3 regions of the Tardiphaga sp. P4_G1 genome follow, and region 3 is predicted to be linked to each of the others. Evidence: predicted binding sites of a transcription regulator. Region 3 holds the regulator's gene; each other region holds the start of a gene.

Region 1 (3,277 bases), on a different contig from region 3:
CGGCAACAATTGCCAGCTCTGTTCCGTATCCTTGAGATTGGCCACCATGATCTGCTCGAGCACCTGGGTATGCACGGTGGGGTTCTGCAGCGGACACAGAACCTCGACGCGGCGATCCAGATTGCGCGGCATCATGTCAGCCGACGATATGTATATCGCCGCCTTCGGGCTCGGCAGGCCATTGCCCATACCGAAGCAATAGATTCGACCATGTTCAAGGAAGCGGCCGATGATCGACTTGACGCGAATGTTTTCGGACAGGCCGGGCACGCCCGGCCGCAGGCAGCAGATGCCACGCACGATCAGTTCAACGGATACACCGGCATTCGACGCCTCATAGAGCGCATCGATGATTTCCGGATCGACCAGCGAATTCATCTTGAGCCAGATCGCACCCGGCTTGCCGCTGCGGGCGAATGCCGCTTCACCGCGGATGTGTTCGAGCATGCGTCCACGCAAGGTCAGCGGCGACACGGCCATCTTCTCGATGTCGCTCGGCTCGGCATAACCGGTGATATAGTTGAACACGCGTGCGGCATCGCGACCGATGATCGGGTCGGATGTGAAATATGACAGATCGGTGTAAATGCGCGCGGTGACCGGATGATAGTTGCCGGTGCCGGTGTGCACATAGGTCGTGAGCGAGCCGCCCTCGCGGCGCACCACCAGCGACAGCTTCGCGTGGGTCTTCAATTCCAGGAAGCCATAGACCACTTGGACACCGGCGCGTTCGAGATCGCGCGCCCAGCGGATATTGGCCTCTTCATCAAACCGCGCACGCAGTTCGACGAGCGCCGTTACCGACTTACCGGCCTCAGCGGCCTCCACCAGCGTGCGGACAATCGGCGAATTGTTGGAGGTGCGATACAGAGTCTGCTTGATCGCCACCACATCCGGATCGCGCGCGGCCTGCTGCAGGAACTGCACGACGACGTCGAAGGACTCATAGGGATGATGGACAATCAGGTCCTTCTGACGGATCGCGGCAAAGATGTCGCCGCCATGATCGCGGACACGTTCCGGATGACGCGGCACATAGGGCACGAATTCGAGATCGGGCCGATCGAGCCGCGTGAGCTGCGAGACCTCGTTCATGGCGAGAATGCCGTCGACCAGCAGGATTTCGTCATCCGAGGTCGCCAGCGCGCGCTGCACGAAGGCACGGAGTTCTGCCGGCATGCCGGCTTCGATTTCGAGGCGGATCACCGACCCTCTGCGGCGACGCTTCAGCGCAGTCTCGAACAGCCGGACCAGATCCTCGGCCTCTTCTTCGACTTCGAGTTCACTGTCGCGGATGATGCGGAAGGCACCCTGCCCCTGAACAGTGTAGCCCGGGAATAGACGCGCGATGAACAGGCCAGTGGCCTGTTCCAGCGTGATAAGGCGGACCGCGCCGTCCTTGCCGGGGGTCGGCAGGCGGATGAAGCGATCGATCTTGCCGGGCATGCGGATCAGCGCGTTCATCGTCTTGCCGTCGGACACCCGCGACAGATGCAGCGCGATGGTGAAGCCCAGACTCGGAATGAACGGGAACGGATGCGCCGGGTCGATCGCCAGCGGCGTCAGCAGCGGGAAAATATTGTGGAGGAAGTGGTCCTCGATCCAGGACCGGTCGGCCTTGCTGACCTCCTTGCCGTCGAGCAGCACGATTCCGACATCGGCCAGCATGCCGCGCTGGTCACGCCAGATCGCCTGCTGGTCGCTGCCGAGCTTGGAGACCGCGCTGTTGATCAGCACCAGTTGCTCGGCCGGGGTCAAGCCGTCCGGACTGCGCTCGCTGATTCCCTCACGGACCTGCGCTTTGATACCGGCGACGCGGACCATGAAGAATTCATCAAGGTTGTTTGCGGAAATCGACAGGAAGCGGACGCGCTCCAGCGCCGGATGGCCCGGATTTACGGACTCCTCAAGGACGCGGCGATTGAAATGCAGCCAGGACAGCTCGCGATTGATGAAGCGCTCGGGACCCGATGCGACCACCTCTGCTGGCTTCGCTTCGCCCTTTTTCTCTTCAATAACAATCTCTTCTGCGGAGTCCATGAGACAGCAATCCATCCAGTTCAAGCAGCGCTATAGTGCCGGCAAATCACAGCGGACATTGCGTCAGTTGCATGACGCTTCGATGACATTGAGGAACCAGCCTGCCGCGCCGTCAAGGCACCGTTCGACGCGCCGCGTTTGACGTCCAAGGCTAAGTCAGGCGTCGCGCAGCAGTTCCGCAGCCAATGCACGGGTCACCGGCCGCCCAAGCCGGAGCGCCTCGCTATCCAGCAATTCCACCGTATGGCGGGCGGCGGCGAATGACCGCTCGATGCGGCTGGCCACATAGCTGACCACGCTCTCGTCGATGCTGAGCTGGCGGTCGGCGCAAAACTTCACGATCAGCGCCCGAAACAACCCGTCATCCGGTGGCAGCAGATTGACTACCGGGATCGCACGGAGCCGCGACCGCAGATCGCGCAACTCGACCTCCATGGCGGCCGGGGCGACCCGCGCCGTAATCAGCACATAGGCGTTGTCCTGACGTGCCAGATTAAGAAGGTGGAACAGCGCCCGCTCGTCGAAGGCACCGGCATTGAGATCCTCCACCACCAGTGCGTTGGTCACCAACTCAGCCGGAACCGTCGCAGCCGTCAGGCTGTGCGCCATGGTGGAGCGCGCGCCGGCCTCCTCGGCCCAGATCGCCGCCAGATGGCTCTTGCCGGACCCTTCCGGGCCGACAAGGAGCATTACCCGGTTCGGCCAGTCCGGCCAGCAGTCGATCAGTCCCAGCGCCTCGGCATTGGCCGGGCCCTCAAGGAAGTTGTCGCGGGACAGACTCTCCGCATGGGGCAGCGCGAACGCCAATTGACGAGGTTGGACGCGGGCGACCACGCAAATACTCCTGCCGGCTCCGCCGGCGAACGTCACGAATACCGGTTTACCGGGGCTCTTGACCGGGTTCGATGGTGCTCATGTGTCGCATCCACTCGACGAGATAGAAGGACACAGAGAGCAGCGTCAAGACGGTCACAAAGCCCATTAAAATCAAATCGTAAGGCGAGGATTTGAAACCAAATCCGAGGGCAGCAAGAACCAAGGCTGCGAAGGCCACCTGCGCCACCGTATTGAGCTTCGATACCATCAGCGGCTTCATCGGGATCGGTTTGCCGAACAACCACGACACAATGACGGCGCCCACGATCATGATATCCCGCGACACCACGAGAATCACGATCCAGCGCGGAACTGCCCCCCATATCCCCAGGGAGACATAGATCGAGACCAGCAGCGCCTT
Region 2 (3,277 bases), on a different contig from region 3:
CCGAGCTCTTTGAGCCCCATGGCGAAGCGACCGGCATAGAGCGGGTGGAATTTCATGAAACCCGCCCAGGCTTCGTCGAACAGAATGTAATCGCAGAGATGGCCGATACGCGCGATGATCATCTCGGCGCTGTAGATGGTGCCGTCATAGGTGCACTGTTCGACCACGGCGACGCGGAACGGGCGCGGACGCTTCCAGGCCTCGGGATCCGTGACGAGCGGGTTGATACGGATGCGCTCGCGCAGCGCGTCCTCGTCGAGCGCGTCCCAGTTCATCGGGCCGATCAGGCCCCAGGGATTGCGCGTCGTTGGCACATAGATCGGCACACCGCCTGAAATCATCAATGCGCCATGCAAAGCCGCCTTGTGATTGTTGCGATCGAACAGCACCAGATCGCCATCGGTAACCAGAGCCGATAGCGCGACCTTGTTGGAGGTCGAGGTGCCGTTGAGCACGAAATAGGTTTTCTCCGCCCCGAAGATCTGCGCGGCTTCCTTCTGCGCCTGCAGCGCGGGGCCCTCATGAGTTAGCAGGTCGCCGAGATCGAGCACCGAGTTGTCGAGGTCGTCGCGGAACACCGCTTCGCCGAGATGTTCCATGAACACCCGCCCGATCGGGCTGCGGCTGTAGAACACGCCGCCATTGTGCCCGGGGCAGGTCCAGAGCTGGTTGCCTTCCTCGGCATAGTCGACCAAAGCGCCGAAGAACGGCGTCTTCAGCGTCTCGGCATATTGCTTCAACCGGCTGATGAGATTCTTGGCGATGAACGGCGGGGTTTCCTCGGACAGGAAGACATAGCCGTCGATGAAATCGAGCACCTCGACCGGGACGTCTTCAAACCGCTTGCGACGGATCAGCAGGATGATGGGGAAATCGAGGCCCCGTTTACGCATCAGGTTGATCAGCGCCGCGGTCTTGCCTTCGAGGCCCTTCTTGCCCCAGTCGACCACCATGCAGCCGATCGCCGCGTCGGTCTGGACCGCGATCGTGGCGTCTTCGAGCTTGCGCGCCTTGACGACCTCGAAGCCGGAACGCTCGATCTCATCGACGATCTGATTGAGGCGAATGCCCTCGAGATCGTCGGCGTCGAATGTTGGCATCGCAAACAGGAAATTGAAGCGTTTGAAATAGTCCATTTGTGCACCGATCTTGTTTCGCAGCGATGTCTCGCTGCGTTACGTGACAATTCAGTGACTGAAGCCGCGTTAAGGTATCTCAGTCAGAAAAAAGCTCAGAGAACATGCCGCGCGGCGGAAGTTCCGGTGGCCCGGCATCCCATCGCGCATCTCGGCCTTTAAACAGGCAGTCGCATGATCGCGCAGGAATCACCAGCGGCGGCGGCGGGAGCGAATGGCTTGCGGATCAGAAGTCCTTCGGCGACAGCCAGATTTCCCAGCAGCGACGAGTCCTGCTTGATGACCGGCGTCGCCACGACGGTGCCGTCGGCCCGGGTCTCGAGGCGCGTGCGCAGGTAATCCTCGCGCTGGTCGTTGGCGGCGAGGTCGCGGCCGAGCACCGCGGGTTCGAGCGCGTGAGCGACCTCGATTCGGCCGGACAGCGCGCGCAGCAGCGGCACCATGAACAGGAAGCCGCAGACATAGGACGAGACGGGATTGCCGGGCAGGCCGATCACGCGCATGCCCTGGCGGCGTCCGTGCATCATCGGCTTGCCCGGCCGCATGGCGATGCGCCAGAACGCCATCTCGACGCCGGCATTGATCAGGGATTGCTGCACGAGGTCGTGGTCGCCGACCGACGCGCCGCCGGTGGTGATCAGCACGTCCGCCTTCAGATCGATCGCGCGCTGAATGGCCGATGTGGTCGCCTCCAGCGTGTCGACGGCGATACCGAGATCGATCACCTCGGCGCCTTCGGCACGGGCCAGCGCACGCAGCGCGAAGCCATTGGAGAGCACGATCTGGCCGGGGCCGGGGACCGCGCCGGGCATGACCAGTTCGTCGCCGGTGGCGAGCACGGCAACGACCGGCCGTCGCCGCACGGGCAGTGACGGATGGTTCATCCCGGCAGCAAGCGCTAGGTCGCGATCGGTAAGGCGGGTGCCGGCGCGCAGCAGCACATCGCCTTCGTTGAAATCGACGCCAGCCGGGCGGATATGCTTGCCGGAAATCGCGGCCTCGTTGATCCCGACGATATCGCTATCGCGCGTAGTATCTTCCTGGATCACGACGGCGTCGGCGCCAGCGGGCAAAACGCCGCCGGTGAAGATTCGCAGGGCTTCGCCGGTCTGCAGCGGGCGGTCGAACGGCTTGCCTGCGGCGATCTCGCCGATGACGCGGAGCTTGGCGCCCAACTTCGCATCGGCGGCGCGCACGGCATAGCCGTCCATCGCTGACATGGGCTCCGGTGGTTGCGTTCGCAGCGAAGCGATGTCGCGGGCGAGCACGCGGTGGAACGCGTCTTCCAGCGGCACCATCTCCTCAGGCAGCGCATCGGCGCCCGCGAGAATCGCGGCCATGGCATCGGTAACCGGCATCAGGGCCATCGCGGGGATCTCCGGCAGTGTGGGCGCCCGTCATAGCGGAGAGCGGGAGCGGACGCAAAACCACCGGCGCTTTGGCAGGGCAGGGAAACACGGTAGACATCGGCGATCATGACCGACAACCACGCTGCAACCGACGATGAAGCGCCTGTCTGGCGGGAGGATGTCGATGCGCTGGCATTCCGGCCGTCCGGCCATTGCGGGCTGTGCATGGTGCACCGTCATGCGTTCCGGACGCTGCTCCGGCGTTACCCGTCGCCGGAGGAATGCGCGGCCTATTTCCGCGACCACAGAGACGTGTTCCAGGCGGCGGCCGGCGCCAAGCTGGTGCGTGCGCCGGTGGCGGCAGATGCGAATTTTCATCTGACCAGCCGCGATCTCGCCCGCGCGATGCAAAATTAACGGTCGCGCCGCCGGTGCAACTCGGCTAAATTGGCCGTCTATTTCGCGAGGATTCCGATGCAACAGACCCAGACCGCCCAGATCTCCGCCGTGACCACTGACGTCAATGTCGTCGTGCAGGCTGTTCTGGCCATGGCGCTCGGTCTGTTCATCGTCGGTGTGGTCGGCTTCTCGCATATCAGCGCCGTCCACAATGCGGCCCATGACACGCGCCACGCCAACGCATTCCCCTGCCACTGAGACATGTCCGTCTTCAGGTCGATCGTTTTCTCGGCAGCGCTGGCTGGCGTGATCACTGGTGCTGCCATCACCGGCGCCCAGATGGTCGGGACCATTCCCCTGATCCAGAAAAGCGAAGTTTATGAGCGCAAGGCG
Region 3 (3,277 bases):
ATGTGGACGCGGCATGCCCGACTCTTGCGCGCGAGTCACGGCATATTGTAGCTTTTGCCTCGTCGGATACGACATCTCGTGCGGCGGTAGATCCTTTTGACACATCCAGTGCGGCGTAACAGCCGGACGCGAAATTCGCGCCCGGTGAGCGCTAAAGGATTCTGACCGCAGGGATTTTTGAAGTCTCAACTCGCAGCGCTGCCCGGTCAGGCCGGCGCTCACGAAGGGAAAACGGCGATGACGGTAATGACATGGACCGACGATCGCGTCGAACAGTTGAAGAAACTCTGGGAAGGCGGCCTCTCCGCCAGCCAGATCGCTGCGGAACTCGGCAACGTGACCCGCAACGCCGTGATCGGCAAGGTTCACCGCCTCGGCCTGTCCGGCCGTGCCAAGAGCCCCTCCTCGGCAGCTCCGCGGCAGCGCAAGGCGCGCCCGGCACAGCAGATGGTGCGCGTCGCCCGCCCGATGGCCCGTGGCAACACAGCATTGGCCCATAACTACGAGATCGAGGCCGAGCCCGACCCGATCGCCTATGACAACATCGTGCCGATCAGCCAGCGCCTGTCGCTGGTCGAACTCAACGAAGCCACCTGCCATTGGCCGATCGGCGATCCGTCGAGCGCGGACTTCTATTTCTGCGGCGGCAAGGCCCTGGCCGGCGCCCCCTATTGCGCGCATCACTCGCGCATCGCCTATCAGCCGGCCAGCGACCGCCGCCGCGCGGTGCCGAAGCCGACGCGCTGAGCTGGAAAGTATCTAAACCAAATGAAAATGCCCGGCGATGAGCCGGGCATTTTTTGTTTGGGGCTTCTTCCCTCTCCCCGCTTGCGGGGAGAGGGAAGATACCTACTCCGCCGCCTTGTCGAACCGATCATCCAGCGCGTAGCCGGCGCCGCGCACGGTGCGGATCGGATCGGGCTCACCGGCGGGGTTGAGCAGCTTGCGCAGGCGGCCGATATGCACGTCGACGGTGCGCTCGTCGATATAGATGTCGCGGCCCCAGACGCTGTCGAGCAACTGTTCGCGGCTGAACACGCGGCCCGGATGTTCCAGGAAGAACTCCAGCAAGCGATATTCGGTCGGACCGAGATCGATCGGACGGCTTGAGCGCACGACGCGGCGCTTGTCACGGTCGAGTTCGATATCGCCAAACGCCAGGACGGTGGCGAGACGCTCGGGAGCTGCACGACGGAGCAAGCCCTTCACGCGGGCCAGGAGCTCCGGCACGGAGAACGGCTTGACGATGTAGTCGTCGGCACCGGTGGCGAGACCGCGAACGCGCTCGCTCTCTTCGCCGCGCGCCGTCAGCATGATGATCGGCAATGCCTTGGTTTCGGGCCGTGCGCGCAAGCGGCGGCACAGTTCGATGCCGGACAGGCCCGGCAGCATCCAGTCGAGCACCACGAGATCCGGCACCCGCTCCTTCAAGCGGGTGTCGGCATCGTCGCCGCGAGCAACGGTTTCAACATCATAGCCTTCGGCGTCGAGGTTGTAGCGAAGCAGCGTCGTTAGCGCCTCTTCATCTTCCACAACCAGAATGCGTGCATTCACAGCCATCTTGATCAATACCCTCAGTGACGTCCGACAAGTCTTTAAATCATGATCCTTGCGGAAGACTGGCTTCCACTTTTCCTGATCATGCTTCAGACCGTCGGCGTATTCGCGAATGTGGTCATGTCGCCCTTCGGGCGCTTGTCGAGGATCTGCTGGCCCTCGATCATGTAGAACACGGTTTCCGCAATATTGGTGGCATGGTCACCGATCCGCTCGATGTTTTTGGCGCAGAACATCAGGTGGATACAGAACGAAATGTTACGCGGGTCTTCCATCATATAGGTCAGGAGTTCGCGGAACAGCGAGGTGCAGATCGCGTCGATTTCCTCGTCGCCCTTCCACACCGTCATCGCGGCGGGCAGATCGTGTGCGGCATAGGCGTCGAGCACAGCCTTGACCTGGGTGGTCACGAGGTCGGTCATGTGCTCAAGGCCGCGGATCAGCTTCAGCGGATGGAAGTCGCTGTCGAGTGCATTGACGCGCTTGCCGATATTTTTGGAGAGATCGCCGATGCGTTCCAGATCGGTGGCGACGCGCAGCGCGCCGACGATCTCGCGCAAATCGACAGCCATCGGCTGGCGCTTGGCGATGGTCAGCACGGCGCGCTCTTCGATCGTGCGCTGCAACTGGTCGATCTCGGAGTCGGTGGCGACGACGCGGGCGCCAAGTGCGACATCCCGGCGGATCAGCGCGTCGACGGATTCGACGATCTGCCGTTCCGCGAGGCCACCCATCTCGGCGACGAGACGGGTCAGCTCCTGCAGATCGTCGTCGAAAGCCTTGGTGGTGTGTTCAAAAGCCATCTCAAATTCCTCCCGCGAATATGTCGCGTCAGCCGAAGCGGCCGGTGATGTAATCCTGGGTACGGCGGTCGGTCGGCGACGTGAAGATCTTGTTGGTCTGATCGAACTCGATCAACTCGCCGAGATACATGAAGGCCGTGCTGTCGGAGACGCGGGCAGCCTGCTGCATGTTATGGGTCACGATCGCGATCGTATACTGATCCTTCAACTCGTCGATCAGCTCCTCGATCTTCGCGGTCGAGATCGGATCCAGCGCCGAGCACGGCTCGTCGAACAGGATCACTTCCGGCCGCACCGCGATGGTGCGCGCGATGCACAGGCGCTGCTGCTGACCGCCCGACAGGCTGAGGCCCGACGCGTTGAGCTTGTCCTTGACTTCGTTCCAGAGTGCACCGCCGCGCAGCGCCCTCTCGACGCGAATGTCCATCTCCGACTTGGAGATCTTTTCGTAAAGGCGGATACCGAAGGCGATGTTTTCGTAGATCGTCATCGGGAACGGAGTCGGCTTCTGGAACACCATGCCGACGCGGGCGCGCAGCAGGTTGAGGTCCAGCTTCGGATCCAGAATGTTCTGGTTGTCGAGCATGAGCTGACCTTCGGCGCGCTGGCCGGGATACAGGTCATACATGCGGTTGAAGATGCGCAGCAGCGTGGACTTGCCGCAGCCCGACGGGCCGATGAATGCGGTTACGCGGTTCGCCATCAGCGTCAGGTTGATCTTCTTCAGGGCGTGGTGTTCGCCATAGTAGAAGTTCAGGTCGCGCACGGTGACCTTGGGACGGGTCTCGCCCTGCAGGGCCGACGGCGGCGGCATCGAGACGGAAGGAACGCCAGACGACACAGAAAGCTCACTCATTTTGCTGTCCTCTCGGCGCCGAGAATGCGCGCGCCAATGTTAAGGGCAAGTACGGTCAAGG

The links. The regulator PhoB, encoded in region 3, activates phosphate uptake and scavenging genes when phosphate is short. The targets are predictions, from matches to a motif close to TGTCATNNANCTGTCAT.
Region 1: AC1DUY_RS00315 (RNA degradosome polyphosphate kinase) is a predicted target of PhoB. The motif match lies at 2,112-2,128, and genes of this name have one in related genera.
Region 2: AC1DUY_RS03360 (Orn/Lys/Arg family decarboxylase) is a predicted target of PhoB. The motif match lies at 1,180-1,196, and genes of this name have one in related genera.

Annotation. Positions count from the first base shown of each region.
Region 1 covers NZ_JBFUJU010000001.1:61,888-65,164, reverse strand. The annotation lists gene AC1DUY_RS00315 (RNA degradosome polyphosphate kinase) at 1-2,040, opposite strand, end outside; gene AC1DUY_RS00310 (P-loop NTPase family protein) at 2,197-2,874, opposite strand; gene AC1DUY_RS00305 (CDP-alcohol phosphatidyltransferase family protein) at 2,921-3,277, opposite strand, start outside.
Region 2 covers NZ_JBFUJU010000001.1:678,859-682,135, reverse strand. The annotation lists gene AC1DUY_RS03360 (Orn/Lys/Arg family decarboxylase) at 1-1,136, opposite strand, end outside; gene AC1DUY_RS03355 (molybdopterin molybdotransferase MoeA) at 1,295-2,503, opposite strand; gene AC1DUY_RS03350 (hypothetical protein) at 2,612-2,902, shown strand; gene AC1DUY_RS03345 (CbtB domain-containing protein) at 2,960-3,142, shown strand; gene AC1DUY_RS03340 (CbtA family protein) at 3,146-3,277, shown strand, end outside.
Region 3 covers NZ_JBFUJU010000007.1:168,392-171,668, forward strand. The annotation lists gene AC1DUY_RS18310 (GcrA family cell cycle regulator) at 238-747, shown strand; gene phoB (phosphate regulon transcriptional regulator PhoB) at 850-1,554, opposite strand; gene phoU (phosphate signaling complex protein PhoU) at 1,647-2,360, opposite strand; gene pstB (phosphate ABC transporter ATP-binding protein PstB) at 2,389-3,216, opposite strand; gene pstA (phosphate ABC transporter permease PstA) at 3,213-3,277, opposite strand, start outside.